2 regions of the Mesorhizobium sp. USDA 4132 genome follow, and region 1 is predicted to be linked to the other one. Evidence: predicted binding sites of a transcription regulator. Region 1 holds the regulator's gene; the other holds the start of a gene.
What was found. Region 1 encodes LexA, which represses DNA repair genes until DNA is damaged. Its sites were predicted from a motif close to TGTTCNNNNTGTGTTCNG; they were not measured.
Positions count from the first base shown of each region.

Region 2: ACZ9IU_RS01890 (2'-5' RNA ligase family protein) is a predicted target of LexA. The motif match lies at 2,571-2,588, and genes of this name have one in related genera.

Region 1 covers NZ_JBWCCP010000001.1:1,943,805-1,958,920, forward strand. Annotated here, with positions in the region: gene rseP (RIP metalloprotease RseP) at 1-781, shown strand, start outside; gene bamA (outer membrane protein assembly factor BamA) at 979-3,342, shown strand; gene lpxD (UDP-3-O-(3-hydroxymyristoyl)glucosamine N-acyltransferase) at 3,394-4,461, shown strand; gene fabZ (3-hydroxyacyl-ACP dehydratase FabZ) at 4,454-4,921, shown strand; gene lpxA (acyl-ACP--UDP-N-acetylglucosamine O-acyltransferase) at 4,918-5,733, shown strand; gene ACZ9IU_RS10190 (LpxI family protein) at 5,740-6,621, shown strand; gene lpxB (lipid-A-disaccharide synthase) at 6,621-7,799, shown strand; gene gltA (citrate synthase) at 7,829-9,118, opposite strand; gene ACZ9IU_RS10205 (ComEC/Rec2 family competence protein) at 9,407-11,914, shown strand; gene lexA (transcriptional repressor LexA) at 11,895-12,614, opposite strand; gene ACZ9IU_RS10215 (VOC family protein) at 12,815-13,684, shown strand; gene kdsA (3-deoxy-8-phosphooctulonate synthase) at 13,688-14,536, shown strand; gene eno (phosphopyruvate hydratase) at 14,647-15,116, shown strand, end outside.
Region 2 covers NZ_JBWCCP010000001.1:373,174-388,289, forward strand. Annotated here, with positions in the region: gene ACZ9IU_RS01880 (methyl-accepting chemotaxis protein) at 1-1,259, shown strand, start outside; gene ACZ9IU_RS01885 (VOC family protein) at 1,280-1,762, opposite strand; gene ACZ9IU_RS01890 (2'-5' RNA ligase family protein) at 1,845-2,501, opposite strand; gene ACZ9IU_RS01895 (nuclear transport factor 2 family protein) at 2,686-4,104, opposite strand; gene ACZ9IU_RS01900 (helix-turn-helix domain-containing protein) at 4,200-4,970, opposite strand; gene ACZ9IU_RS01905 (methylated-DNA--[protein]-cysteine S-methyltransferase) at 5,126-5,683, shown strand; gene ACZ9IU_RS01910 (phospholipase D-like domain-containing protein) at 5,800-7,767, shown strand; gene ACZ9IU_RS01915 (YqaA family protein) at 7,815-8,405, opposite strand; gene ACZ9IU_RS01920 (hydrolase) at 8,928-9,581, opposite strand; gene ACZ9IU_RS01925 (LysR family transcriptional regulator) at 9,732-10,628, shown strand; gene ACZ9IU_RS01930 (TetR/AcrR family transcriptional regulator C-terminal domain-containing protein) at 10,678-11,289, opposite strand; gene ACZ9IU_RS01935 (FAD-dependent monooxygenase) at 11,358-12,629, shown strand; gene ACZ9IU_RS01940 (SDR family oxidoreductase) at 12,905-13,636, opposite strand; gene ACZ9IU_RS01945 (VOC family protein) at 13,691-14,143, opposite strand; gene ACZ9IU_RS01950 (hypothetical protein) at 14,186-14,428, opposite strand; gene ACZ9IU_RS01955 (transcriptional regulator GcvA) at 14,570-15,116, shown strand, end outside.

The DNA.
Region 1 (15,116 bases):
TGCGGCCGGCCCGATCGCCAATTTCATTCTGGCAATCGCGATTTTCGCCGTCCTCTTCAGCGTCTATGGCAAGGTGGTCGCCGATCCGGTGGTTGCCGAGGTTCAGCCGAATAGCGCCGCCCTTGCCGCTGGCGTGCAGCCCGGCGATCGGCTCGTGGCTCTTGACGGGTCGCGCATCCGGACTTTCGACGACGTGCGGCGTTATGTCAGCATCAGACCGGAGACCCCGATCATCGTGACGGTCGAGCGCAACGGCCAGGATCTCGATCTGCCGATGGTGCCGAAGCGCTCCGAGGTGACCGACCAGTTCGGCAACAAGGTCGAGCTCGGCCTGATTGGCATCGTCACCAACGAACAGCGCGGCAATTTCCGCATCGAGACGTTCACGCCGCTGCAGGCCGTTGCCGAAGGCGTCACCGAGACCGGCCATATCGTCACCGGCACCTTCCGCTATATCGGAAATCTGGTGACCGGCCGGATGAAGGCCGACCAGCTCGGCGGGCCGGTCAGGGTCGCCCAGGCATCGGGGCAGATGGCGTCGCTCGGCTTTGCAGCAGTGGTCCAGCTGGCAGCCGTTCTTTCGGTCTCGATCGGGCTTTTGAACCTCATGCCTGTGCCAGTTCTGGACGGCGGCCATCTCGTCTTCTACGCAATCGAGGCCATCCGTGGCCGGCCGCTTGGCGCGGGAGCGCAGGAGATCGCCTTTCGTATCGGGCTTGCGATGGTTTTGAGCTTGATGGTGTTCGCGACCTTCAACGACATCAGCAATCTGATCGGCTGATGTCCTTCAAATCGTAAAAGAAACCGTTTATTCACCATGTTTCCAACAGTTGCGTGGCCATTGGGTCACGCAAGGGAAGTAAGTAAACAGAAATTAACGCGATGCCTTGCTTGTAGGTCAAAAGAAGGTAAAACGACACACGTGGCCGGAGTCGGGCACCACCCGCCGAGGGACAACGGGAAAAGGTAAGAATTGAAATGAAGGCTGGTTCAAAGTTTTTGAACGCAGTGTCGGCGTTTGCGCTGTCTGCTAGTGTTGTTGCATCGGGCGCAGGTGTACTGGTACTTGCTTCCGCACTTTCTGCCGAAGCGGCGGTTATCCGGAACGTTCAGGTCCGCGGCGCACAGCGCGCCGGCGAGGAGGCCGTCCGTTCCAACCTGACCATCCGTCCGGGTGTCAACTTCTCCAACAACGACATCGATGAATCGGTCCGCAAGCTCTATTCGACCGGCTATTTCTCGGATGTCAAAATCAGTGTTTCCGGCAGCACGCTCGTCGTGTCGGTGAGCGAAAATCAGCTCATCAATCAGGTCGTGTTCAACGGCAACCGCAAGATCACCGACGAGAAGCTTCAGGCCGTGGTGCAGACCCAGCCGCTCGGCCCGTATAATCAGGCCCTGATCGATGCGGATATCCAGCGTCTGCGCGAAGCCTATCGTGCGATCGGCCGCAGCGACGTCCAGATCACCACCCAGACCGCTGACGTCGGCCAGGGACGCGTCAATCTCGCCTTCGTCATCAACGAAGGCGACCGCACCAAGATCGCCGACATCAATTTCGTCGGCAATCAGGCTTATGGCGATGGCCGCCTGAAGTCGGTGATCGTCACCAAGGAATCCGGCCCGCTGTCCTTCCTGACCCGCAAGGACGTCTATAGCGAGGACAAGCTGCGCGCCGACGAAGAAGCGTTGCGCCAGTTCTATTACAATCACGGTTATCCGGACTTCCGCGTCATCTCGTCGGAAGCTGTGCTCGACGCATCGGGCAACAAGTACAATATCAGCTTCACGGTCGAGGAAGGCCAGCGTTACGAATACGGCAACGTCTCGGTCGAATCCACCGTCCAGGGGATCAGCAGCCAGGACCTCGAAGGTCTGGTTAAGACCCGTGCCGGCAACGTCTACGACGCCCGCGAAATCCAGAAGACCATGGAAGCGATCTCCAAGCGCGTCGCCGCGGCCGGTTATCCGTTCGCCCGCGTCACGCCGCGCGGCGACCGTAATATGCAAAACCACACGGTCGGTGTTTCCTACCTGGTCGACCAGGGCGAGCGCGCCTACGTCGAGCGTATCGAAATCCGTGGCAACACCCGCACGCGTGACTATGTCATCCGCCGCGAATTCGATTTCAGCGAAGGCGACGCCTTCAACCAGGAAATGATCTCGCGCGCCAAGCGTCGCCTTGAAGCGCTCGGTTACTTCACCTCAGTCAACATCTCGACTTCGCAGGGCTCGTCGCCCGATCGCGTCGTCATCGTTGTCGATGTCGAAGACCAGCCGACCGGTTCGTTCGGTATCGGTGCCGGTTACTCCGCTGGCGGCGACGGCTTCCTGCTCGAAGCTTCGATCGAAGAAAAGAACTTCCTCGGCCGTGGCCAGTTCATCCGCGTCGCAGTCGGCGGTGGTCTTGACGAAGCGCGCAGCTACAATCTTTCGTTCACCGAGCCCTACTTCCTCGGTTATCGTCTGGCGGCCGGTTTCGACCTCTTCAAGAGCAAGACCTCGTCGAACAGCTATTACGATTACAACGAGCAGGGCGTTACCCTGCGCGTTACGGCGCCGATCACCGAAGATCTGGCGACGACGTTCCGCTACACCTACAAGGAAATCGAGTACTCCAACGACGGTGCCTTCGGCGCTGACGGCGTTCCTGGCACCGTAGACGACAATCTTTCGTCGCCTTACATCTCGATGATCGACAACGGCAAGTTCGTTCAATCGTCGATTTCGCAGACGCTGACCTACAATACGCTCGACAGCCAGACGCTGCCGCGCGAAGGCATCTACGCGACGATCACGCATGAATATGCAGGTCTCGGTGGCGACTCCGACTTCTACAAGATTTCCGGTCGTGCCCGTTACTTCCAGCTCCTGTCGACCGAAGCTGACCTGATCGGCTCCATCGCAGTCGGCGCCGGCCATGTGGTTTCCACCGGCGACAATCTGCATGTCTTCGATCAGTTCACGATCGGCGGTCGTCAGGTCCGCGGCTTCGAGAACGACGGTATCGGTCCGCGTACGACTGATCACGGCGACGCGCTCGGTGGCACGACCTACTTTACGGCCTCTGCCGAAATGACGATGCCGATGCCGGCTGTTCCGGAAGACTTCGGTCTGCGTGCTGCTGTCTTTGCCGATGCCGGTACACTTTACGGCAACGATGTTCCGCTCGGCACCAGCACCGCGCAGGGCACCAGCATGAACTGGCGTGCTTCGGTCGGTGCGGGTATCATGTGGGCGTCGCCGTTCGGCAACATCCGCTTCGACTACGCGCATCCCGTCATGAAGGAAGACTTCGACGAAACCCAGGAATTCCGGTTCAGCATGGCGAACCAGTTCTGATCATCTCCGCTCGCGATTGCGGGCGGAAATCTGTTCTGGAGCTTTAGCTTTATGGACCACAATGAATTCTTTCCGCCCCATGATGGCGTGAGCCTGCGCGAGTTGGCCGCCCTTCTTGGGGCCGAATTGCTTGATGGCAGCGCCGGAGATCGGCTGATCCGTTCCGTTGCGCCGGTTGCGCGGGCCGGCGAAGGCGAGATCTGTTATATCCTGTCCCGGAAAAGCCGTCGCGAACTGGAAAGCTGCAAGGCTTCCGCGATTATTTGTGACACGGCGATCCGTTCCATCATCCCGGCCCATATCCCGGTTGTGCTGACCAAGACCCCGCACACGGCGTTTGCGCAGGCGGGTGCTATCCTGCATCCGATCGCGATGCGACCATCCCCGATCACCTCGTTTCCGCCCGGCATTTCGCCGGCCGCTTTCGTGGATCCAACCGCCAGGCTTGAACCCGGCGTCGAAGTCGAGCCCATGGCCGTGATCGGCGCGCGGGCGGAAATCGGCACCGGCACTCGTATCGGCGCCGGCAGCGTCATCGGCGCCGATGTCAAGATCGGCCGGGATTGCACGATCGCTGCGGGTGCGAGCGTGGTTGCAGCTCTCATCGGCAATGGCGTGATCATCCATAATGGCGTTCGCATCGGCCAGGATGGCTTCGGTTTTGCTCCGGGTCCGAGAGGCATGCTGAAAATCGTTCAGATCGGCCGCGTCATCATCCAGGACAATGTCGAGATCGGCGCCAACACGACCGTCGATCGCGGCGCCATGGATGATACGGTCATCGGCGAAGGCACTAAGATCGACAATCAGGTTCAGATCGCCCACAACGTCCGCATCGGCCGCCATTGCGGCATTGCGAGCGGCGCAGGTATTGCCGGTTCGACGCGGATCGGCGACGGAGTATTGATCGGTGGCGCATCCGGTATTAATGGACACATCTCGATTGGAGACGGCGTGCAGATCGCCGCGATGAGCGGTGTGGTGGGGGATATTCCCGCCGGGGCGCGTTATGGCGGCATTCCCGCCCGCCCGATGCCGGATTTCCTCCGCGATACCGCGGAAGTCTTGATGCGTTCGGACGAGCGGGCGAAACGCAGAGGAGAGAAGAAGAATGACTGATGAGACCAAGCCGGTGCTCGGCGCGGCCGATATTCAGGAAATCATGAAGCTGCTGCCGCACCGCTATCCTTTTCTCCTGGTCGATAAGATCGTCGAGATCGATGGCGATAATTCCGCGATCGGCATCAAGAACGTCACCGCCAACGAGCCGCATTTCACCGGGCATTTCCCGGAGCGGCCGATCATGCCGGGCGTGCTGCTGATTGAAGGCATGGCGCAGACCGCCGGCGCAATCTGCGCCAGGAAGGAAGGCGAGGGTGGCAATCTCGTCTACTTCATGACCATCGACAATGCCCGCTTCCGCAAGCCGGTCGTGCCGGGCGACCGGGTCGAGTTCCATGTCACCAAGCAGAAACAGCGCGGCAATATCTGGAAATTCCATTGTGACGCGAAGGTAGACGGCGTACTTGTTGCCGAAGCCGATATCGGCGCGATGATCCGGCGCAAGGAAGAAGAATGAAAAGCATTGCAGCTAGCGCACGCATCCATCCGTTAGCTTTGGTCGAGGACGGTGCCGTCATCGGCGAGAATGTCGTCGTCGGCCCGTTTTCGCATGTCGGTCCGCGTGTGGTGCTGAAGGATGGCGTCGAGCTGGTTTCGCATGCTGTGGTAAGCGGCCGTACCGAGATCGGCCGCAACTGCCGAATTTTCCCGATGGCGATCATCGGCGGCGTCTCCCAGAGCCTTCATGAGGCTGGCGAGGATTCGACGCTGACGGTTGGCGATAATTGTACCATGCGCGAAGGCGTGACGATGAATTGCGGCACGGTCGGCGGCGGTGGCAAGACCGTCGTTGGCAACAACTGCCTGTTCCTCGCCAATTCGCACGTGGCGCATGACTGTCAGCTCGGCAACGACATCATTATGTCGAACAATGTCATGCTCGCGGGTCATGTCCATGTGGCTGATCGGGCGATCCTCGGTGGCGGCTGCGCGGTGCATCAGTTCACCCGCATCGGCCGCCAGGCTTTCATCGGCGGGCTAACGGCCGTCAATTACGACGTCATCCCGTATGGCATGCTGAACGGCAATCCCGGCGTGCTCGGTGGTCTCAACGTGGTCGGCATGACCCGCGCCGGCATTGAACGGGCGACCATCCATGTCGTCCGCCGCGCCTTCAAGCAGATCTTCGAGGGCGAGAGCAACATCCGCGCCAACGCAGCGGCGATCCGTAACGACTACGCCGATTGCAAGGAAGCGATGGAAATCCTTGATTTTATCGCGGCCGATAGCGATCGCGCCATTTCCTCGACGTTCCGCGGCAAGGGCTGACCCGCGATGGCCGGCCTCCCGAGCCTTGCGCCGAAGGGCCGGCTGGCGATCATCGCCGGGAAGGGCTTTTTACCGCTCTATGTAGCAAAAGCCGCGCAGCAAGCCGGTGAAGCGCCGCTCATTCTCGCGCTCGCCAATGAATCCGATCACAGCTTTGATGGTTTCGAGGCGGTTTCCGTCGGCGTCGGCGATCTTGCCGCAATCGAGCGCCTGTTTCGCGACAAGGGCGTCACCCGCGTCATCCTCTCGGGAGGTGTGGCGCGAAGACCTGACTGGCGCGACATCCATCCAACCTTCCGCACCATCCTGAAAGTCCCCTCCGTGGTTCGCACGCTGCTGTCCGGCGGTGACGATTCAGTGCTCCAGATGGTCATCAAGCTCATCGAGGCGATGGGCTGCGAGGTGCTGGGCGCCCACGACATCGTCCCCGGCCTGCTCGCCAAGACCGGACCGCTCGGTGCTCATACGCCATCCGATGATGATCGCCGCGACATCGATCGTGCGTCCGAAGCCGCCAAGCGTCTCGGCGAACTCGATATCGGCCAGGGCGCCGTCAGCGTCGGTGGACGTGTTGTGGCGCTCGAGGGCGTCGAGGGCACGGACCGGATGCTCGAACGGGTGACGGCATTGCGCGCCGAGGGCCGCATTTCGGCCCGCCGCAAAGGCGTGCTCGTCAAGCTTTGCAAACCGCAACAGGATATGCGCGCCGACCTGCCGACGATCGGCCCGTCGACCGTCGAGAATGTCATCCGGGCCGGGCTCGCGGGCATCGCCGTGGAGGCGGGGCGCGCACTTGTGCTGGAAGAAGCGAAGATGATTGCCGCGGCCGATGCTGCCGGTATTTTCGTCTGCGGTATCGATCCCGGTCTGCCGCAAGGAGGATTGTGATGGTCAAGACCTTGAAGGTTGGCGTCATCGCCGGCGAAGTATCCGGCGATCTCCTCGGCGGCGATCTGATTACGGCCTTGAAGGCAGCTTGTGGCGGCGAGGTCGAACTCATCGGGGTCGGCGGCGAGGCGCTCGAAGCGCAGGGCCTCAATCCGCTCTTCGATTTTTCGGAGCTGTCGATCATGGGGTTTACCCAGGTGATCGCCCGCCTGCCGAACCTGGTCAAGCGGATCAATCAGACGGTGGCGGCCATCGTTGCTGCAAAGCCGGATGTGCTGATCATCATCGACAGTCCTGATTTCACCCATCGCGTCGCCAAGAAGGTAAGGGCCGCTCTGCCGGACCTGCCGATCGTCGATTATGTCTGCCCGAGCGTCTGGGCATGGAAGGAATACCGCGCCAAGGCGATGCTCGCCTATGTCGATCATGTCCTGGCTGTGCTGCCGTTCGAGCCCGAGGCCATGAAGCGTCTCGGCGGACCCGAAACAACATTCGTCGGTCACCGCCTGACCGCCGATCCGTCGCTCCTCAAGGTCCGCGGTATCCGTGCCGAACGCCCCGTAAAGGCGCAGGGCGAACAGAGGACGATCATGCTGTTGCCGGGCTCCCGGTCGGCGGAGATCAAGGCGCTACTGCCGATCTTCGGCGAGGCGGCCCGCGAGTTCGTCGCCCGCAACGGACCGACCCGCTTCGTGTTGCCGACGGTTGCCCGCCAGGAAAAGCTGGTGCGCGAGATCGTTGCCGGTTTCGAGGTCAAGCCGGAGATCACCGCTGATACGGACGGCAAATGGGCGGCATTCGCCGAAGCCGATGCGGCGCTTGCAGCCTCGGGCACGGTTATCTTGGAACTCGGTCTTGCCGGGATTCCACTGGTCTCGGCCTATAAGACCGACTGGCTGATCACCATGCTCGCAAAACGCATCAAGACCTGGTCCGGCGCCCTGCCGAACCTCATCGCCGACTATGTCGTCGTGCCGGAATACGTCAACGAGGTGGTGCGGCCGGCAAGCCTGTGCCGCTGGGCCGAGCGCTTGTCCTCCGACACGATGCAGCGTCGCGCCATGATCGAAGGTTTCGATCTTACGTGGGAGCGCCTGCAGGTGCCCGTGCCGCCGGGCGAGGCGGCCGCCGGCATCGTTCTCCAGGTTATGGACACCAAAAAACCCGGCCATTTCTGACCGGGTTTTTATTTGGTTGTGATTGCCGATTAACGCTTGGAAACCGGGATGTAGTCGCGCTGCGCTTCGCCGGTATAGAGCTGACGCGGGCGGCCGATGCGCTGCTGCGGATCTTCGATCATTTCGGCCCACTGGGCGATCCAGCCGACGGTGCGGGCGAGAGCGAAGAGCACGGTGAACATGGTGGTGGGGAAGCCCATCGCCTTCAGCGTGATGCCCGAATAGAAGTCGATATTCGGGTAGAGCTTCTTCTCGATGAAGTACTCGTCGGTGAGCGCGATGCGTTCCAGTTCCATCGCGACCTGCAGGAGCGGATCATCCTTGTGGCCAAGTTCGCCGAGCACTTCATGCGTGGTCTTCTGCATGATCTTGGCGCGCGGATCGTAGTTCTTGTAGACGCGGTGACCGAAGCCCATCAGGCGGAACGGATCGTTCTTGTCCTTGGCGCGGGCGATATATTCCGGGATCTTGTCGACCGTGCCGATTTCCGTCAGCATGTTGAGCGCAGCTTCGTTGGCGCCGCCGTGGGCCGGGCCCCAGAGGCAGGCAATGCCGGCCGCGATGCAGGCGAACGGGTTGGCGCCCGAGGAACCGGCGAGGCGGACCGTCGAGGTCGAAGCGTTCTGCTCGTGGTCAGCATGCAGGATGAAGATGCGGTCCATGGCGCGCGACAGCACCGGATTGACCACATACTCCTCGCACGGAACCGCAAAGCACATGCGCAGGAAGTTCGACGCATAGTCCAGGTTGTTCTGCGGATAAACAAAGGGCTGGCCGATATGGTACTTGTAGGCCATCGCGGCAAGCGTCGGCATCTTGGCGATCATGCGCAGCGAAGCGACCATGCGCTGATGCGGATCGGTGATGTCGGTGGAGTCGTGATAGAAGGCAGACAGCGCCCCGACACAGCCGCACATGACGGCCATCGGATGGGCGTCGCGGCGGAAGCCGGTGAAGAAGCGGCTCATCTGTTCATGGACCATCGTGTGGTGGGTCACGCGATAGTCGAAGTCCTTCTTCTGGGCAGCGGTCGGCAGTTCCCCGTAAAGCAGCAGGTAGCAGGTTTCCAGGAAGTCGCCGTGCTCGGCGAGCTGTTCGATCGGATAACCGCGATGCAGCAGGATGCCGGCGTCGCCATCGATATAGGTGATCTTGGATTCGCAAGACGCCGTCGAGGTGAAGCCGGGGTCGTAGGTGAAGGTGCCGGTGTGCTTGTAGAGAGCGCCGATATCGACCACATCGGGACCTATGGTCCCCGACTTGACCGGCAGATCGACTTGTCTGTCACCGATTACCAGATTTGCGCTTGTTTCCGTCATGCTGATCCTCCAACCTTTTGGCGGCATGGCGCCCTAAAAGCGCCACAAGAATTAAGCGTCCACCAGTTTAGCTATATGATCCTAAAGCTGATGCCAAGCTGTCGTGACGGCATTTTGTGCAGCGCGAAAAATTATTGAGCAACAGCTTTTGCTTGGATGTCCAACTTCCTGTTGCATGCCCTTTCGGCGGCTCGGAATTCCCGATATTTAACCGCCAGTTGACGACCGAAGAATAAGCGCGCAGGTTGTATTGCCGCATGTCTGGCGGTGGGGCGGACAGAGCGTTTCATGCCGGAGGAAAATGCATTTCCGACGCATGCCAAGGCAGGGAAACTGATATCCCGGCCGCCGGACCCCCGCATAAACACAAGCGCTCCCGACTCGGGCAAGCTCCGAAATCTGGCCGAGCTTTTCCCCGCGATCGAGCGCCGCCCGCCGGTCCATACGCTGGACGAGGGCTTTCGCCGCTCCGCGAGCCGGCGCCTCGATCGGTTGCTACGCCGTCTCCCGGTCATGCTGGAAGAGGAGACGGTCTATGGCCATGGCTTCCTTTTCCTGCCGGTCGTCGTCGGGGCAGGGGCCGTCTGCTGGTTCGCACTGCCCCATAACCCTGCGTTCTGGCCGTTTTTCCTCGTTTTTTGCGTATGTACGATCTTCGTCATCGTCTCGCGCCACCGCTCCGGCACGATCCATCTCTTGCCGCTCGGTGTCGCGCTCTTTCTGGGCGGCATGATGCTGGCACAGTTCGAGACGTGGCGGCGGTCCACCGTCGTTCTCGATACGCCGGTGACAACCGAACTTGCCGGCGTGGTCGAGCGCAGGGAGATCGATGCCCAGGGCCGTTGGCGCTATGTCGTCCTTATCGACCGGACATCCAATCCGGAAGTCAGGCGCCCGCCGGAGCGTGTATCGCTGCTTGCAAGGTCTCGACATGAGCCCGCCCAGATCGGCGAGACGATCAGCGGCCGCGCGCGCCTTTCACCACCCTCCGGACCTGCACTGCCTGGCCTCAACGACTTTGCCTTCTCCTCCTATTTCGACGGCATCGGCGCGGTCGGATTTTTCTATGGAGCGCCGAAAAAACAGGCTGCCGGTCCGTCGACCCGGAGCTGGATTGCCGACATCGAAAGCCGGCTTTTCGATCTCCGCAGCGCAATCGCCACCCGTATCCGCGAGACCGTGCCGGGAGATTCCGGCGCCTTTGCCGCGGCAATCGTGACGGACGAACGCCGGGCGATCTCCAAGGGAACGACCGAAGCTTTACGGCTTTCGGGATTAGCCCATATCGTCGCCATTTCCGGACTGAACATGGCGCTCGCCGCCGGTATCTTCTTCGTCGGCGTGCGGACCGTGCTCGCGGTCTTTATGGGCTTCGGCCACGCCTATCCGGTGAAGAAGATCGCCGCACTCGGCGCTCTGATAATGGTCACCGCCTATTACCTGATCTCCGGTTTCGGCGTTTCGGCCGAGCGGGCCTACATCATGATGGCAATCATGCTGGTTGCCGTCCTCTTCGACCGACCGTCGATCAGCCTGCACAATGTGGCGCTGTCCGCGCTCGTCATCATCGCCATGTCGCCCTCGGAAATGCTCGGGCCGAGCTTCCAGATGTCGTTTGCCGCCACCGTTGCCCTGGTCGCCGGTTACGCGCTCTGGAAACAGAGGGCCGAGGGCCGCGATCCTCAGCCTCTGCCGTTCCGTCACCGCATGGTGATGCCGATCCTGGCATCGTGGAATTTCGCAGCCGGCGTCTTCGTCACCTCGCTGATCGGCGGCGTTTCGACCGCGATGTTTTCGGTCGAGCATTTTCATCGCATCGCCACCTATGGCCTCGCCGCAAACCTCGCAGCCATGCCGATCATCTCCTTCGTGGTGATGCCGGCCGGTCTGGTCGGCATGCTGCTGATGCCCTTCGGCCTCGACGCTCCCTTCATGAAGCTCATGGGCCTTGGCCTGGAAGCGGTGATCGCCATTGCCGGGCACGTGGCTGCCTGGGGTGGCGATGTCGGGATAGGCCGCCAGCATCCATGGTTCCTGACGGTCTCAACGGCAGGCTTCCTGCTGCTGACCCTGCTCAGGACGAAGCTAAGGCTGATCGGTCCGCCGCTGATGGTGACCGCTCTGCTGCTTTCCTGGCATGAGCGATCGACGCCTCTGGCGGATATATTGGTCTCGGAAGACGGGACAATGGTGGCGCTCGTAAACGGGGAACGGGTTTCCACCAACCGCACCCGCCCGCCTGATTTCATCTACGACCAGTGGAAGAGGGCGCTTCTGCTCGGCGACCCGACCAAACCGGACATGTCGCCGGCCAGGGACAAGCCGCCCGACCGCAAACCAGCAGGCGCAAAAAACGATAAGCGCCGCGAGTTGACCTCGGCGGAACTCGAAACAGTGAGGTTGCGAATAAGCCAGGTGACTTCCGACCGCTTCACCTGCGAGCCTAAGGCCTGGTGCGCCGCAAGCACGGGCAATGCCATCATCGTGGCCGTAGAAGACGGCCGTTATGCTGGCGCTGCCTGCGACGCCGCCGATCTTGTCATCGCCCCGCGGGCACGCTTCGACCGATGCCGGTCCGGCGGACTGATGATCAATGGCACGACGCTCAGAAAGACCGGCGCGCTGGAGATTTCGCTGAACGACACGGGCGACATGCGACGCTGGCAGGTCCGTGCCGCAATGGCGGCCGAGGACCGGCCCTGGACTAGGCACCGCCACTACGATTGGCGAAGCCAGAGTTTCGACAACGCGTTGCCGGAACCGCTCCGGCAGCTGATCAGTGATAACGGCGGATGAGGCCGACGAGCTTGCCCTGGATCTTCACCCGGTCAGGCCCGAAAATGCGGGTCTCGTAGGCGGGGTTGGCGGCTTCGAGCGCGATCGAGGCGCCGCGGCGGCGAAAACGCTTCAGCGTCGCTTCCTCATCGTCCACCAGCGCCACGATGATGTCGCCGGGATTGGCCGTCGTGCCGTTGCGAATGATCACGGTGTCGCCATCGAGAATGCCTGCCTCGATCATCGAATCGCCCTTGACCTCCAGCGCGTAATGCTCGCCGGAGCCGAGCATCTCGGCCGGCACGGAGATGTCGTGCGTGTTGTTCTGGATCGCCGAGATCGGCACGCCGGCGGCGATGCGGCCCATGACGGGAACGGTCGTGGCGTTCGACGAGCCATCGTTGGCCGCGAGTTTCTGAGGTGCTGCGGCCGGCTGCGGTTTGCCGAGGCTGCCCTCGATGACGCTGGGCGAAAAACCGCGCCGCGGCTGAATGCTCGGCGAATAGGCTTCCGGGAGCTTGATGACTTCCAGCGCGCGGGCCCGGTTCGGCAGGCGGCGGATGAAGCCGCGCTCCTCGAGCGCCGTGATCAGACGATGGATTCCGGACTTGGACGCAAGGTCGAGCGCGTCCTTCATTTCGTCGAATGACGGCGGGATACCGGATTCTTTCATGCGTTCGTGAATGAACAGAAGCAATTCCTGTTGTTTGCGCGTGAGCATCTTTTGGCACCCTCAGAGTCGGAAACAAATCCAGAACGGACACTATATGTTCCATATGTGTTCCGCAAGTCCCTAAATTTCTGTGAAGTATGATGATTTTTTCTTCATAGATGCGTGCCAGATATCTGGTGTCACACCACTTGCGCGGCGCCAGCCCGCTGCCAAAGTAGCTTTGCGATTCCAATTCAGGGGGCCCTCGCGTGAACGCAAGACCGATCGATCATCTCGTGCTGCCGGTGGCGGGACTTACCGCTGCGCGTTCCCGGCTCACGGAGCTCGGTTTTACAGTTGCGCCGGATGCTTTTCATCCTTTCGGCACCGCCAATGCTTGCGTATTCTTCTCGGATGGGACCTACCTGGAGCCGCTGGCTCTTACCAACCGACGCCATGCGGGTGTCGCGGCAAAGCGCGGCAACGTTTTCACCGCCCGCGATCTCGCCTTCCGCAAGACGTCCAACCGGCAGGGCTTTTCCGCTCTCGTTGTCGCGACCCGCGATGCGATGGCCGATCATGCGCGTTTCAAGATGCGCGGCGTTTCGGCAGGCGACGTGCTGGAATTTTCCCGCGGCATGATCCTGGCCGACGGTTCCGAGACGCAGGCGAGCTTCCGGCTGGCATTCGCCGGCGATGACCGCGCGCCCGAGTTCTTCCTGTTTTCCTGCCAGCGCATCAACCCGCTGCCTGCCGACCGCGAGCTGGAGCGGCATGCCAATACCGTTATCGGCCTGAGCGAAATCATCCTGTCGGCCCCGACACCTGCCGATTTCGCTCCGCTGGTCGAACAGGTGCTGCTGACCAAGGCCGCGCCGGAGGCTGCACCGCTCCAGCTTGCCGCGGCCAATGCCCGCATCCGGATCCTGCAGGATCGGGAGCTCGAGGCGGAATTTGCGCTTCAGCCGACCCCGGGCGCCGAAGGACTGCGCGGCCGGGCGGTCATCTTCAAAACCGCCGATCTTGCCGTGACAGAGATCACCCTTGCTGCTAATGACGTCGCATTCGTCCGCCGGGAGGGCCGTGTTCTCGTCTCGGCGGCGCCCGGCCAGGGTGTTTTGTTCGGCTTCGAGGAATAGATCATGGAAGTTACCGCAAACTCCAGCGTCTCCGTCGGCGAAGGAGGCGGCAAGGTGGTTTTCGCGCAGAACGCAAAACTGTCGCTGATCGCCGGTCCCTGCCAGATGGAAAGCCGCGACCACGCCTTCATGATGGCAGGCGCGTTGAAGGAACTCTGCAGCAAGCTCGGCATCGGCCTCGTCTACAAGTCCTCCTACGACAAGGCCAACCGCACGTCGATTTCCGGCAAGCGCGGCATCGGGCTCGAAGAGTCGATGGAAATCTTCGCTGACCTGAAGCAGGAGTTCGGCTTTCCGGTTCTGACCGACATTCATACGGAAGAACAATGCGCTGTCGTCGCAAAGACGGTGGACATCCTGCAGATCCCGGCTTTCCTGTCACGCCAGACGGACTTGCTTGTCGCCGCTGCCAAGACCGGCCGCGTCGTCAACGTCAAGAAGGGTCAGTTCCTGGCACCCTGGGACATGAAGAACGTGCTCGGCAAAATCACCGCGAGCGGCAATCCCAACGTATTGCTGTGCGAACGCGGCGCCTCCTTCGGCTACAATACACTCGTTTCCGACATGCGTTCATTGCCGATCATGGCGTCCATGGGGGCTCCGGTGATCTTCGACGCGACGCATTCTGTGCAGCAGCCTGGCGGGCAGGGAGGCTCTACCGGAGGAGACCGCAGCATGGTGCCGGTCCTTGCACGGGCAGCGGTTGCCGTCGGCATTGCGGGCCTGTTCATCGAAACTCACGAGGATCCGGACAATGCTCCCTCGGACGGCCCGAACATGGTGCATCTGAAGGACATGCCGCAGCTCCTCGAAAAGCTGCTTGCCCTCGACGCCGTCGCCAAGGCGGCTTGAGCGCGTCCACAAAAAGCGCGCAAACTGCTTCGATTGTAATTTTCGTGTCATTGATTATGAGACATTTTCAGTGACCTCGTGACGTCAAGTCCAAACCCAGGGAGAGACCCTTGACCGCCATCACCGATATCATCGCCCGCGAAATTCTCGACAGCCGCGGCAATCCGACCGTCGAGGTGGATGTCTATCTGGAAGACGGTTCGATGGGCCGTGCGGCCGTTCCGTCGGGCGCCTCCACCGGCGCTCATGAAGCCGTCGAACTGCGCGACGGCGGCAAGCGCTACCACGGCAAGGGCGTCGAAAAGGCGGTCGAAGCCGTCAACACCGAGATCTTCGATGCGATCGGCGGTTTCGATGCCGAGAGCCAGATCCATATCGACAAGACGATGATCGCGCTCGACGGCACGCCGAACAAGTCCCGCCTCGGCGCCAATGCCATCCTCGGCGTCTCGCTCGCCGTTGCAAAAGCTGCCGCCGAAACATCCGGCCTGCCGCTCTACCGTTATGTCGGCGGCCCGAACGCGCATGTCCTGCCGGTTCCGATGATGAACATCATCAACGGCGGCGCTCATGCCGACAA
Region 2 (15,116 bases), 1.6 Mb from region 1:
TGCTTGGTCGCTTGACCCAGTCCGCTCAATCGATCGCGGACGCCAATGGCCATGTTGCCCGTTCCCTCCAGGAATCCGACAAGCTGACGGCGAACGCTCGCAAGGTGCTCGGCGAGCAGGCTGAGCAGCTTTCCGGCTCGATCACGGCGATCGACCACATGGTGCATGCCTCGCAGGAAATCGGCGCCGAGATCAAGCTGTTTTCCACAGCGCTCGGAGACGTCGGACGTTTGGCGGACGCGATCGGCATGATTGCCCGGCAGACGAACCTCCTGGCATTGAATGCCGCGATCGAAGCGGCCCGTGCTGGCGAAGCCGGCAAGGGTTTTGCCGTTGTCGCCGCGGAAGTGCGGGCGCTTTCGCTCCAGACTTCCCAGACCACAAGTTCGATCCAGGTCACGCTCGATCAACTGAACAGCCGCATCGATCGGCTGGTGACGGCCGGCGAAGGCGCCAGCCAGTCGGCCGAGGGCGTCAAGACGACCGCGATGAAGGTCCAGGGCTCATTCAAGGGCGTCGAAGGCGTCATGACCCAGATCCTCGACAACGCGTCTTCGCTTGCCGGGACCACCGAGACCGTCGACCGGCAATGCGGCGAGTTCGCCTCTTCGATCGCTTCCGCCGCAAGCGCGATCCTGAAATCCAACGACCAGCTGCAGCAGACCTCTTCCCGCGTCGGCGAGGTGGTGACGATTTCCGAACGGATGATCCAGACGACGGCGAGCGTCGGCATCGAGACGCCGGACAGCCCCCATATCCGCGCCGTGATGGCCTATGCCGCCGAGGTTTCGTCCGTCTTCGAGGCGGCCGTCAAATCCGGCCGCATCGATCTTGGCGCCCTGTTCGATCGGCAATACGCGGCGATCCCCGGCAGCGATCCCGTGCAATACATGACGCGCTTTACGGAGTTCACCGACGCCGTCCTGCCGCCGATCCAGGAACAAGCAGCCGAAAGCGACCCGCAGGTGGCATTTTGTGCGGCCATCGACGAAAACGGCTATCTGCCGACCCATAATCGAAAATTTTCGCAGCGCCAGCGTCCCGGCGACGTGACCTGGAATACCGCCAACTGCCGCAACCGGCGCATCTTCAACGACCGTGTCGGCCTGGCGGCCGGTCGCAACAAGGAACCTTTCCTGCTGCAGACCTACCGTCGAGACATGGGCGGCGGCCAGTTCGTGCTGATGAAGGACATTTCCGCTCCGATCACCGTCAACGGGCGTCACTGGGGTGGGCTGCGCCTCGCGATCAAGGTCTGATATCGGCGGGTGGCGTTGCGTCACCCCGCGTAGGCAGCGTCCAGTTTGGCAATTTCGATCTTTTTCATCGAGAACATGGCCTGCATGACACGACTGGCGCGGGCGTTGTCGCTATCCGTCAGCATTGTCGCCATCCTGGCATAGTTGACCTGCCAGACGAGGCCGAAACGATCCGTCAGCCATCCGCAGGGCTGCTGCTGGCCACCTTCGACGAGCTTGCCGTAATAATGGTCGATCTCATCCTGCGTCTCGCAATGGACAAGGAAGGAAACCGCGCCGTTGAACTTCGCCAAAGGTCCGCCGTTGATCGCGGCAAAGCTCTGCCCTTCGAGTTCGAAGCCCATCGCCATCACCGAACCTTTCAAGCCAGGACCGGCGTCGCCAAAGCGCGAGACATCGGTGATCTTTGAATTGTCGAATATCGAGACATAGAAATTGACCGCTTCTTCGGCGTCGTTCTCGAACCAGAGATGGGGCACGATTTTATGTTTCTGGATGACCAATTGCTCTCTCCTGGTAATGGGTGACCGGCCACAGGACGCCCGCGCTCCCGTCGGCCCGACATGTTCACGAAATTCTTTTCCGTCAAATCGTCATGCGGAGCTGTTCTGGCCGCATCGGATAAGCAGGGGCATTCGGATCGAAACTCCATCTCCCGAATTCCTCGTGCCGGGTTTCGCCATAATGGCTGTAGACCAGCATGAATTCCCCGGCGATCCAGGCGTAGTTCCGCTCGATAGGCATGGGTTCAATTCGGCCGCAGCCATAGATCAGCGTCACATGCGGGGCGGCGTCCGCCATCCAGACATTCGGTAGGTTGTGTCGGGTGAGGGCATGACGCAGCATCTGCGCGAACTGGTTGACAATCGGATTACCCTTGGCGCGATACAGGGCGAGGTGACGCCTGTCTCCGAACAGGCCGCTGCTGTCGAGGGTGATCGGAATAGGCCTTGCCCGGATACCGGCCATGACCATCCTGGTTGCCTCGATAAGCGTCGCGGGCGGCTCATCGAACTCTTCCATGCAAAGCAGGCTCATATGAAGAAGATCGGCGGGATAGGCATCGCGAGTATTCTGGTTTGTCGCGTGAATCATGGCATCGCCATGCATGATGAGACCGAGGGGAGCGGAAGGCTTGAGCACGAACATCAGCTTGCTCTTCCGTCGTTCTGGCCGGTTGGGTAGCTGCCAGCTCTCGCCAAAGGGGAACGAGAGCTGGCTAGCGTGCTTGCGCAAGCTCATCTTGCTACCGTCATAGTAATGCGACCTCATGCCGTTGAATGATTTTTAGCGAGACTCCTTGGATGAGTAAAGAACAAATGCGGAACAATTGCAATCATGGTTAACTTGCGAGCCGCTCCGGCATCGGTTTTAGCGGATAAGCCTGCCAGAAAAGCTGTCGGCCGCCGCCTGGTCCTCCTCAAGTTCAGCGGGTTTTCGGCGCGCGTTCGGCGGCGCGCTGGGTGAGCGCCCTGTCGCCGGTCTCGTCCGTCGCAATCATGGTCAGGGCGGAAATTTTCCAGCTGCCGTTAACCTTGGCGAGCTCGTAGCGGTAACTGCCGATCAGCACCCAGAGATCAGTTCCGATGCGATGGGTCGCCTGGAAATCGGCCTCGGCGGTCGCCTTCTCGCCTTGTAAGCCCGTGATCGTATGATTGGTCACGAGATGCCGCGTCTCGTCGAAACCCGGCAGGAAACCGGACCATTGCCGGATCACCTCATCGGCCGGTTGGGCAATCGGCTTGCCGCCCCAAAGGCTCGTATAGTCAAGCGTCACCTCGTCGGCGAAGGCGCGACGTACCCGATCCCATTGATGCCGGTCGGCGCCGGCGGCGATATCGGTGATCGTGTCGATGATCGCCGCACGGTCCTCGGGATCGATCTGCCGAGACGCGTTGGCGCGGGTGAAATGCGCTGCCGCGGCGTCCGCCGCAATCGTCACCGGTTCCGACCGGTCGTAGAAGTCGAACTGACTGATACCGTCGAGCCAGAGTTCCGATTTCTCGCCCGGCAGCAGCGCGTAAAACGCATGCGCACCCTGCGGCACGGCAGCTCCCTCCGAATGAACGATCAAGGTCGGCTTGTCGAGCTTTGCCCCGAGAGAAACGGAATCGTAGGTCAGCCACGGCTCCCAGGAGGCGAGGTTGAAGCGGTTGTCATATTGCGGGATAAGGCCGCGATTGGCCTCCGTGTAATAGGGGACCTGATACATGAGCGAGGCCTTGTCGGTCGTGCTGGCGGCGGTGACGATCCTTGGTTCACCCCGGCGCTCGGAGGCCACCGCCTCGCGTGACGTGTCGATCAGCCTAGAAACGCCGTCCGGCCCGCCATAGACCTGCTCGACGATCTCTCGGTTGTGCAGCCATGGTGCGACCAATGCGATGGCGGCGAAATTGCCATTGCCCGTCGCCGCCGCTGCCATGTATCCGGCCGACGCGCAGATGCCGAGCCCGTTGATGTTGGCCGCATCCACTTCCGGCAATGTCGCCATGAATTCGGCCGCGGCAGCGATGTCGCCGGTCTTTTCGGCCGGATCCTCCTTGAAGCGGATTTCACCGCCCGACTGTCCCCAGCCGCGATGATCGAAGGCGAGTGCGGCAAAACCGCGGTCCGCCATTTCGCGGGCGTAGCGGCCGGCCATCTGCTCCTTGATGGAGGTCCAGGCGCCGCTAACCACCACGCCTGGACGTTTCTCGCCGGCTCTGTAGTCCGGTGGCAGATAGAGCGTGCCGGCGAGCGCCGCGCCCTGGTTCTCGAAGGAAACGCTGCGGGTCTGGATATCCTCCGCGAGGGCAGCGGAGGTCATCATCGCGACGCAGAAGGTTGAAAAAGCAGCGGCTTTCATGGCGTTCTCCCATCTTGGTTAGAATGACGGGAATTTGGTGGTTACGCAGAAGCGGCACAGGCGCAGATCTTGGCGTTCGTTATGCGATTATTGCTTCAATCGGCCCTGAAGGCAGCGGGCGTCCTGCCCGTGTGGCGACGGAAATGCTGGCCGAACCGCGAGACATCCTCATAACCGACCCGGGCCGCAACGGAGGCGACCGGCAGCCGCGTGGTCTTCAGGAACAGTTTTGCCAACTCCATCCGCTCACGGATGACGTATTGAAGTGGCGATTTGCCGAGCGCCCTGGTAAATGCCCGCGCAAAGTGAAAACGGCTCATCGCCGCTTCGGCTGCCATGTCTTCCAGTGACAGGTTGGTCGAAAGGTTTTCGTGGATGTAGGCAAGCGCGCGGTGCAGCCGCTTGTCGTCGATGCCGACAAGCTTCGGCCGGGCAGGTGCCAGGATCTGGGCGAGGTGCGCCGCGAGCGCCAATTGCATCGTTTCACCGTAGAGCGCCGACGCATGGCCGGCAATCGACACTGTTTGGTGTGCAAGCTGCGCCAGCAGCGGGTCGAAAGTGCCGATAACCGGCCTGAAATCCGAATGACGTTCGAAGCCCACATCGGCGAGCAGGTTTTCGGGCACCTCAAGTCTCAGGAAAGACAGCGCCTCGTCATATTCGCAAATACCCGCCGCACCCGCCGGCAGGATCCAGCCTTCGCCGGCTTTCAGAGGCACATGCTGCCGTTTGTCAGAGCCGACGGCGATCCGGTGGCGGTCCTGATCGACGAGAAAAAGCCCGAGCGCCAGGCGCGATATCGCAAAGCGTCCGCCGCCGGGAGGCGTATGCAGCCTCTCCGCCGTCAGGCGCGCTTTTCCAGCCAATGCTTGCGATCCGCTCATGGGGGAAAATTTAAGGAGCGGCCAGGGAACTTCAACTGACAGTTCTGCGAGAACTTCGTCCTTTCAGGCAAGAAACGGGTTGAATCCGTGGACCTAAGGCACGATTTTAAGGTCAATCGCAATGCGGAGGTTTCCTCATGACAATGCATCAGTACCTGATTTTTGAAACTGCCGGCGGCTTCTGCGGCATCGCCTGGAATGATGTCGGCATCACTCGGTTCCAGCTCCCGACCAAAAGCGCGGATTCGACCGAAAAGCTGCTGCGGCGCCGGCTGCCGGAGGCCGAGCCGGGCACGCCTCCGCCCGAAGTGCTCGAAGCTGTCGACGCCGTGAAGCGTTATTTTTCCGGCGAGGAAGTCGATTTCTCGAAGGTCAGGCTGGATCTCGATGGTCAGGACGACTTCTTCAAGCAGATCTATGCCGCCGCCCGCCGGATCGGCTGGGGGCATACGACGACCTATGGCGCGATCGCCAGGGAACTCGGCGCCGGTCCCGAGGCCGCTCGCGACGTCGGCCAGGCAATGGCCAAAAACCCGGTGGCGCTGATCATCCCATGCCACCGCGTGCTTGCCGCCGGCGGCAAGATCGGCGGTTTCTCGGCTCCTGGCGGCTCGACTTCGAAATCCCGCATGCTGGAGCTCGAGGGTGTACACCTGACACCGCCGGAACCGGCGCAGCAATCGATGGGGTTCTGAAACATCCTTTCCCGACTATCTATCAGGGCGGGTATAAAAACGACGCATGGATTTGCGATTGTAATATTCCTGCGAATTTGATCTGCTAGGAAATGGTCAGAAGGTAGGGGATGGCCATGTCCAGGATCGTCAAGGCGAATGCGTGGTGCAACAACGAAGTCGGCTATCTGGCTTGGCGGACTGACGGGATCATCAAGGATTGTCTCGGGTTCATGATAACCCGGATCCACTTCGATCTTGCCGGCAATGAGGCTGCAAGGCGTGTCCTGCCTGCATGGGTCGCTTTCGACACGCAGTCCAATCCGAAGGGCGAGGAGCAGGATACCAGCGTCTGGCCCATCCAGAAATTTTCCTGGCGCGATCTTACGCTTCGCCGCAGCCGCAACGAGACGGTGCTGCGGGAAGGGGAATTCAAGGTCCGCTACGAGGTCGTACCGGTAGGCTTGGCCGGTCCAGGGCGCTCGCCGGTGCCGCCTTCGGCGACTGCGCCCTTTCTCGACGATGCCGGAAAGCCCCGCTACAAAGGCGACCCGATCCCCCTCTTTTTCTGCGGGGAGCCCGTTTTGACCGATGAACTGCTGGTGACCGGCCGCTTTGGCAAGGCCACGGTGGCGTTCAACAACGGCATCCTGTCGACCCAGAATCTGAGGAAGCAATTGAAGACCCCCGATGGCAAGACGCCATCGAAGAGCGAGGTTCTCAGACGCATCGCCGACAGACGCGATCCCTTGCGATGGTTCCTGGGCGGCGATGCGCTGAAGACGGTCAAAGGTTTCTTCGATCTCGCGGAAAAGCTGGACGCGGATATCTATCTGGCGCTCTACGAACTTCACGACGAGGAACTGATCGACCTCATCGACATCCATCATGCCCGTATCCACCTGATCCTTTCGACTGCCGGCAAGTCGGAAGACGGCAAGACCTGGGATACGACCAACGAGGCTGCACGCGCCAGATTGCGGGCCAAGCTTGGTGACCGTCTGCAGAACCGGATGTTCAACAACAGCAAACATATCGGCCACAACAAGTTCGGCGTGCTGGTCTCCAAGACGGGCGAGCCCATTACCGTGCTGACCGGCAGCACCAACTGGACGTCGACCGGTCTTTGCGGCCAGACGAACAATGCGGTGATGATCGAGGACATGAAGCTCGCCGAGGTCTATCTCGGTTATTGGCAGCGCCTTCTGGCCGACGTGATTCCGGAGCCGGCTCCGCTGAGCAAGCCGAACAATGTCGATCAGGGGCCCCAGCTGCGTGCGGATGGAGCGACTCCGCATCCTCTCGATATTGCTTCGGTGGCCCCGTCGGCGAAGGCGATAGCATGGTTCTCGCCCAACATGTCCAAGGTCAGCGTTCCGCGCCAGAATCCGGCAACACCTCCGGACATGCAGGAGGTCTTCGACCTGATGCGGGGCGCCAAGCAGGCCTTGCTGTTCTTGAGCTTCTATCCGGCCCAGCAAGGCCGCAACAGCATCATCGGCGAGGCGGTCAAGATCGCCGCCGAAAAACCCGACCTGCTCGTGCTGGGAGCCATCAGCGCGCCACAGGCGATGCCCAATTACGAAATTCCGATCCGGGAAGACGATGCCGACGAGGAAGACGGGGCTACCAAGGCGCCGGCGCCTTCCATCTATCAATTGAAGGGTGCACCCCGCGTGATGATGGTGAGGGCGAGCGCCATCCGCGACCTGATCGGGGATTTCCAGCGCGAATTGCTGACGGCGGGGACTGCGATCATACACGACAAGGTCGTGGTGATCGATCCGCTGTCGCAGACCGATTGTGTCGTGATCACCGGCAGTCACAATCTCGGTTTCAAGGCGTCCTATGCCAATGACGAGAACATGCTGATCATCAAGGGCGCGCCGCGGCTCGCGGCCGCCTATGCGGTGCATGTCCTCGACGTCCAGGACCATTACCGTTACCGGGCCGTCCTCGAGGAGCAGCGCAGAAAGGCGCTGCTGACCGGTGCAACTCCACCGAAAGCCTCGACCGGGCATGGTTTTCTCCACACCGACGACGGCTGGCAAGCGCCTTATTTCGATGGACGCAAGGGCGACGAGCTACGCTATTTTGCCCGCTGACGCGTGATCCCGGAGCCCCCGGGGCAAAGGCAAGAAACGTGAATGCCTCAATGCGTCAGGAATTTGTAAGCGACATAAGCGACGATCAGCACCGCCGCGACCGCCATTGCGATCAGGCCCAGCCGCTTCTCGATGAAATGGCGAATGTCCTCGCCGTAACGGCGCAGCAGCCAGGCGAGCAGGAAAAAGCGGGCGCCGCGGGTGACGATCGCCGAGACGACGAACAGGCCGAGATTGATATGTGCCACCCCGGACAGGATCGTCACCACCTTGATCGGCGGCAGATGCGCGAAGCCCGACGTCACCAGCATCAGCACCACGGCTTCATACGTGATGCCGGCCTTGAGCTTGTTGAAGGTGTCGAGCTTGCCCCAGAACTGAAGGATCGGTTCGGCAAGCGCATCGAAGGCGAAATAACCGATGCCCCAGCCGGCAATGCCGCCGAGCACGGAAAAAACCGTGGCGATCAGTGCATAGCGCCAGGCGCGCTCCGGCCGGGCAAGCGCCATCGGCAGGAACAGCACGTCGGCCGGCACCAGGAAGACGGAGCTTTCGACGAAGGCGATGATAGCAAGCCATACCGCCGCGGATTTGCGGGCGCTGAGCGCCATCGTCCAGTTATAGAGGCTGCGAAGCATAAATCAGGCGTCCTGTACGTTTTGGTAACCGGCAGCGTGTGCCGCCTTTATGAATTTGCGAACGAAGGTAACAAATTTCTCGCACCTTCCGCGACCATCAGGCCGGGCTCGTCATAGACGTCCTTCGACAGTGCAGCAACAAGCGCCTTCAGCGCCTCGCGACCTCGGGGAATGTTGGGATTGTGTTGAATCTAATCCGTCACGGAGAGGAACTCCACTGCCGACGCATCATGACGTTGGAATAGCGAGGTCATCGCCTTGATCACGAGCGCCTTGTTGCGCTGGGGACGATCATCGGAGACGCGATCCGGTGGCCGAGTGACCGCAAACGGTCCAGGCGATGGATAGCCGGGCTGAGCCGGCTGCAGTCGCGGGTAGGGCTGGAGGAATGGTCGTTGATCATGCCGGCCGCCCTGCATTCAGGCATGGGCGGCCATCTTGTGAAGCGGGGATGACGCAACTCGATATGCAGCCAGCGTGTTGGCACCGGATCGCTCAAGTCTTTCGTCACCCCCGCTCAGATCATCCTGCGTTGCTCGGCACCGGCGTATTGAGCAGCTGCTGCTCCCAGAGATATGCGATGCCGCTGCCGCTCATGTGCGAGATGAGCACTTCAGTCAGCTCTTCGACATGCTCGGTGCGAGCCCAGTCGCGCTGCCATTCGCCAGCCAGAGCCATCCAGGTCATCATGTTGACGCCGGCCGCAATCATCCGCTGTATGGCGACTTGGTGAGACTCGGTTGAACTTCCGCCCGATGCGTCGGTAACTACGGTCACGTCCCAGCCTTCGCCGGCTGCCTGAATCGCGGGCATCGCTACGCAAACTTCGGTCCATAGGCCTGCGATGATCAATTGCTTGCGGCCGGTCGCCTTGACCAGGTCCACCACTTTCTCGTCCTCCCAGGTATTCACCCAGGTCCGGTCGATCACTTCCTGCCCTGGGAAGACGTCGGTGATTTGCTTGAAAAGCTTGCCACCGCGATCCGCGATCACGCTGGTGAGGATCGTCGGAACATTGAAAGCCCTTGCCAGCTTTGCCAGCGCGGTCACATTGTTGACGACAGCCTGCGGGTCGTGGCTGTTCAGATTGGTGAGCTGGTAGGGCTGGTGGTCGATCAGAACGAGTACTGAATCTTCGGGACGAAGAAGCGAAGCAAGGCCATTACGAAAGGTCATTGTTACATCCTTTGCTGCCGTGTGAGCGGCATTGGTTTTTCAGAGACATGTGCCAGGGGCACGTTGCCCGCAAGGACTATTGCCGTTCCTATCCAAGTTGCGGTAGTCCCCTTTGGCGGTAAGCTGTGTCGCGAAATAAGGAACGCTGATTTGGACATTGAAGAGCTACAGACCTTCGTAGAAGTTGCTGATGCTGGAGGCGTTTCCGCGGCTGCGCTCCGGCTCGGCGTCTCCAAGTCGATCGTCAGTCGTCGGCTAATCCGGCTTGAAGCGGAACTTGGCGTCCAGTTGCTTGCACGAACGACCCGGGGCGCCGCTCTCACGGAAGCCGGCGCCACTTTCCGAGACTATGCAGCCAGAGTTTGCGCCGAGATCGACGTTGCCAAGGAAACAATCCTGCCCGCCGGTGACCTTCGCGGCCGCTTGCGAGTTGCCGTGCCGCTTTCCTTCGGACCGACCCACTTCGCTCCCATCCTTGCGGAAATGGCGCGACGCCACCCCCGGCTCCAAATCCACACCTGCTACAGTGATCGCTTCGTCGATCTCATCACGGAGGGATACGATTGCGCGATACGAGTTGGCTATCTCCAGGACTCCAACCTGGTCGCAAGGCGCGTCGGACCGATCTATGGGAAGCTCGTCGCGAGCCCGGACTATATCAAGGCGCATGGGGCGCCCGAAACGCCGGAGGAACTCGTCGCTCACGAGGCCCTCATGCAGGGCACCGAAGCCTGGCAACTCATGGATGGCGACAAGATCATCACGGTTCGTCCGCAAGGTCGCTTCAAGGCCGACAACGGCATAGCTCTCGTTGCCGCCGCGACAGCGGGACTCGGCATCGCTTACCTGCCCGATTACCTTACTCATGAATATATAGCTTCCGGTGCGCTCATGCCGGTCATGACGCGTCATCCACCACCCCCGGCCGGTGCATATGTCATCCGCCCGCCAGGTCAGCATCCCGCACGGAAGATACGGGTCCTCACCGAATTGCTGATTGAGTATTGCGAACCGGCTCCGCACCTCGCAGGACCTGCCCCTGTCTGAGTGGCGCCGCGGGCCGATCATCTCGCTCACAAGAAAGCGACGCGCTGAATCAGGTCCGCATCTGACGGTCGATGGTCGCCCTCGTTGATCGGCGCTCCACTCGTGCGGCGAGGCCATCAAGAATCAGCTTCAGCCCTTCTTCGAAAGCGGCTTCGTGATCTATCTGCGGAACCCCGATCAAATCGTCCGCAGTTGCGCCGAGACTGGCCTCGGCCTGTTCCTCGAGCACGCTTCCGACGGTGAAGCGGCTGGACGCGAGCATCGCCATCTGAGCGTCCCGCTCGGGCAAACCGGACGCGACCAGGAAGGCCATCTTGTGCGCGATCCGATCGATGTCCGCCACACCGGGGCGGCTGCCCGCGTGGAGCTTTGCGCCATCGCGGCGCATCAGCAGTGTTCGCCGGAAACTGCGCGTGTTGTCGAGGAACCAATCACGCCAATCGTCGGCTGGCCTTGGAAGCGTAGCGGTCGCGTGGGGCGCCATCGCAGTCTCGGCCATGGCGGCGAGCAGTTCCTCCTTCTTGCGAAAATGCCAGTACAGCGACGGTTGTTCGACGCCGAGCCGCTTCGCGAGTTGTCTCGTGCTGATGCCCTCAAGACCAACCTCATCGAGCAGATCGAGCGCTTCGGCAATTACGGTTTCACGAGTTAGCTTAGCCATCTTGACAATCTATCGCCGATAGGGAATTTCGTAAATCAGCCTATCACTGATAGATTCGAGTTGCGCACATGAAAATTGAAACTGAAAATCGCTCCCTCAAGATTCTTGTCTGCGGTGGAGGGATTGCGGGTCCGGCCTTGGCCTATTGGCTCACCCGAAGCGGCCATCAAGTCGTCATCGTCGAGCGGTTCTCAAACCTCAGGGCCACGGGTGCGCAGGTGGACCTGCGCGGTCAAGGCATCGAGGCCGCCAAGCGCATGGGGCTTATCGGCGCCATCCGGAGCAATCTTGTCGATGAGGCTGGCGTCTCGTTCGTCGACTCCCAGGGTCATGCCAAGGCGACGATCCTGGCCAACACATCCGGTCGCGGCGCGCAATCGCTCACGTCCGAATACGAGATCATGCGCGGCGATGTCGTGCGCATTCTCCATGACGTGACCAGGGATGACGTAGAATACGTCTTCGGCAAGACCGTGGAGCGGTTCGAGCAGGGCGACGAGAAAGTTCTAGCTCACTTCTCCGACGGCACCTCTGACACCTTCGATCTGCTGGTCGGAGCGGATGGTCAGGGATCGCGCATTCGCAAGGGTATCCTGCCGCCGGATGCAGCCGACCCTTACCTGCGAATGGGCATCCACATGGCCTATTGGTTCATCCCACGCACACCGGCCGACGACGGCAACATCCGCAATACATACCTCGCTCCTGGCGGCCGGATGATCATGCGGCGGAGCCATAATCCGACGGAAACGCAAGTCTACTTCGTGCTCAGGGAAAGCTCCGAAGAAGCATCGGCCATTCACAGGGCGCCGTTGGATCAGCAAAAGCAATTCTGGATAGAGCGGTTCCGGGACGCCGGCTGGCAGACCGATCGATTCATCCAGGGCATGATGACGACGCCCAATTTCTACTCTCAGGAAGTGGTGCAGGTCCGCACAGACACCTGGTGCAAGGGTCGCGTGGTTCTCGTTGGCGATGCCGCGCATTGTGCATCCCCGTTCAGCGGCATGGGCGTATCCGGCAGCCTGGTCGGAGCTTATGTCTTGGCGGGTGAGATCAATCGCAATACGGGAGATCTCGCGCGAGCCTTTGCGCTCTACGACAAAACGCTACGGCCCTTCGTCAACGAAATCCAGAACGTAAACCCATCGCTCCTGCGCCTGGGGATGCCCAAGACGCGATTTGGGATAAACGTCTTTCTTTCCGTGACGGCCTTGGCCGCACTGTTCCGCATCCCGGACCTGGTCGCCAGATTTTCGCCGGAAGACAGGGACGGCAGCTGGCTTCTGCCCGAATATACGGAGCTGCATCCGGCCCATCAAACTGCGCTACCGGGTTAGGTGAGAACTCAGGATGCAGGCCGTGATTGCGCCACACCGGAAGGAGTTTCCTTTCGAAGATCGATCGCCTCCGGGCCCAGCGGTCGTGCCGCCTAAGCCAGTCGATATAGTCAGGAACGGCCTGCTCGACGTCGAATATCGGCTTGAAGCCCCTGTCTTTCTGAAGCCGAGCAATGCCGAGAGAGTGGTCCGGGCAGCGATCGGGATTCCGGCCAGCCGGACGTGCGATGTCTGCGCCGGTAATGGCTTTGCTGATGGCTCCTCCGCGGAAGCGATCAGATTAGGCTCTGGCCGCCGTCGATATGCAGCGTTTGGCCCGTCGTGAACTCGCTCTCCATGGCGTAGACATAGGCCAGCGCCACATCGGCTGGTTTCGCGATCCGTCCGACCGGGAGCCGCGTCGCCATGCTCTCGAAAAGGCTGGATTTATTCTCGCCGGCCAGTTCGGTGAACATGGGTGTATCGACCCAGCCCGGCGACACCACGTTGACCCTTGTCGGCGCCAGTTCCAGCGACAGCGCATGCGCGAAATAGCTGAACGACCCGGCGATGGCTGCCACGACCGATCCGCCGGGAACCGGCGGCTTGTCCTTGTTGATGCCCGACGTGAAGGTCATCGATCCACCCTTCTTCAAGGTGCGGACTGCGTACTTGGCCACCAGGACCGCGCCCACCAGCTTGTTGTCGATGAAGCCGCGAACGACATTCAAGTCGGTGTCCCCGATGGGGTAGCCGGGCGGGGGCGTTCCTGCCGTCGAGACAAGATGATCGAGGCCGCCGATTCCTGCGAACAGGCGAGCGATCTCTGCCTCCTGGGTCATGTCGGCTGCGAAAGTGCTGATTTTGCCGGCTGCTGCAAGCGCCCGTTCGGCTGCTTGCAGCTTCTCCTGCGACCGGCCAACGATCACCACATCGGCGCCTTTGTCCAAAGCCGCAGTCGCAACGCCGAGACCGATGCCGGAGCTGCCGCCGATGACGAGAATTCTCTTGCCCATAAGCGTCGCCATGGGTTCCTCCATATCTGAAGTGGTGCTGTGAAGTCGGGCGCGACGAGGGCGTCGCTAACCCTGGTAGGCGCGTTCGAGATCCGCGATGATGATCTTCTTCATCCTGTACATGGCCTGCATCACCCGCTCCGCCTTGTCCTTATCCGCGTCGGCGATCATCTTCAGCAGGATGGCGGGTGTGACTTGCCAGTAAACGCCGAACTTGTCCGTCAGCCATCCGCAGGGCTGCTCCTTGCCGCCGTCGGCGATCAGAGCATTCCAGTAGTAGTCGGTTTCTTCCTGATCGCCTGTTTCGACGAGAAACGAGAACGCCTCGTTATACGGCACGCGCGAGTTGGCATTCAGCGCGGCGATCTGCAGGCCGCCGAGCTCGAACCGCACCACCGACAGTTCCGGGTTGGGCAGTTCGGTGCGTGCAAGGAGCCTGGAGTCCTTGAACACGGATCGATAGAATTCCATGGCCTCTTCTGCCTGGCCATTGAACCAGAGATGGGGGTAGATGTTCATGATCATTGTCCCTCGATGATGGCTGGCGAAGCGGTCGGCGGGCTATGGCTGCCGCAGGACGACGGTTCCGTCCCAGTCGCGCTCGAAGCCGATGTCTTCAAGGCTGTGATCCGAAAAGCGGCCGAGACGCCGCATGTCGATTCGATGCCGGATCACCAGAACCTGGCGCGTGGCCAGATCGCGGGCCGCACCGATCAAAGCGGCGATCGCATTGATTGGCCGATGCCCGCGTTCGCTTGCTGCCGATCCATGAAAAATATCAAGCGATGCGTGAGTAACACTCATGGTCTTAATCCTCTTCAGTGGCGTTTCTCAGCTTGGTCGCCGTCGCCTTTGCGTTGTTGACAAGAAGGAGTTTGCTTCTTTCCCTGCTGGACGACAAACGACTAATAGTGCATGATTTGTGATCAGCGCTCACAGGTCATCATGCCAAGAAAGCTCCCCCCGTTGACCGCTCTGCCCGCCTTCGAGGCGGCGGCTCGCCATCTGAGTTTCACCAAGGCCGCGGAGGAACTCTTCGTGACCCACGGCGCCATCAGCCGGGCGATCAAGAACCTGGAACAGCAACTCGACGTAACGCTGTTCGATCGGGGGACGCGTTCGGTCCGGCTGACGGCGATCGGAGAGCCCTATGCGCGCGCGGTGCGCGAAGCGCTCGATCAACTGGCAGCGGCCACGAGCATTGCGACGACGCGCCGCTCCGACACGACATTGACTGTGAGCACGTCGGGCGGCTTTGCGGGCAAATGGCTCGTGCCGCGCCTCTATCGCTTTCATCGGGCACACAGCGAGATCGACGTGCGTGTCTCGACAACAGGCACGCTGACCAATTTTTCAGGCGATGGGATCGATATCGCCATTCGTTATGGCGGAGGCGACTATTCAGGACTGACGAGCGAATTCCTGGCCGGCGAAGATGTGTCGCCGGTTTGCAGTCCACGACTCATGGCCGGCAAGCACCCGTTGCGGACAC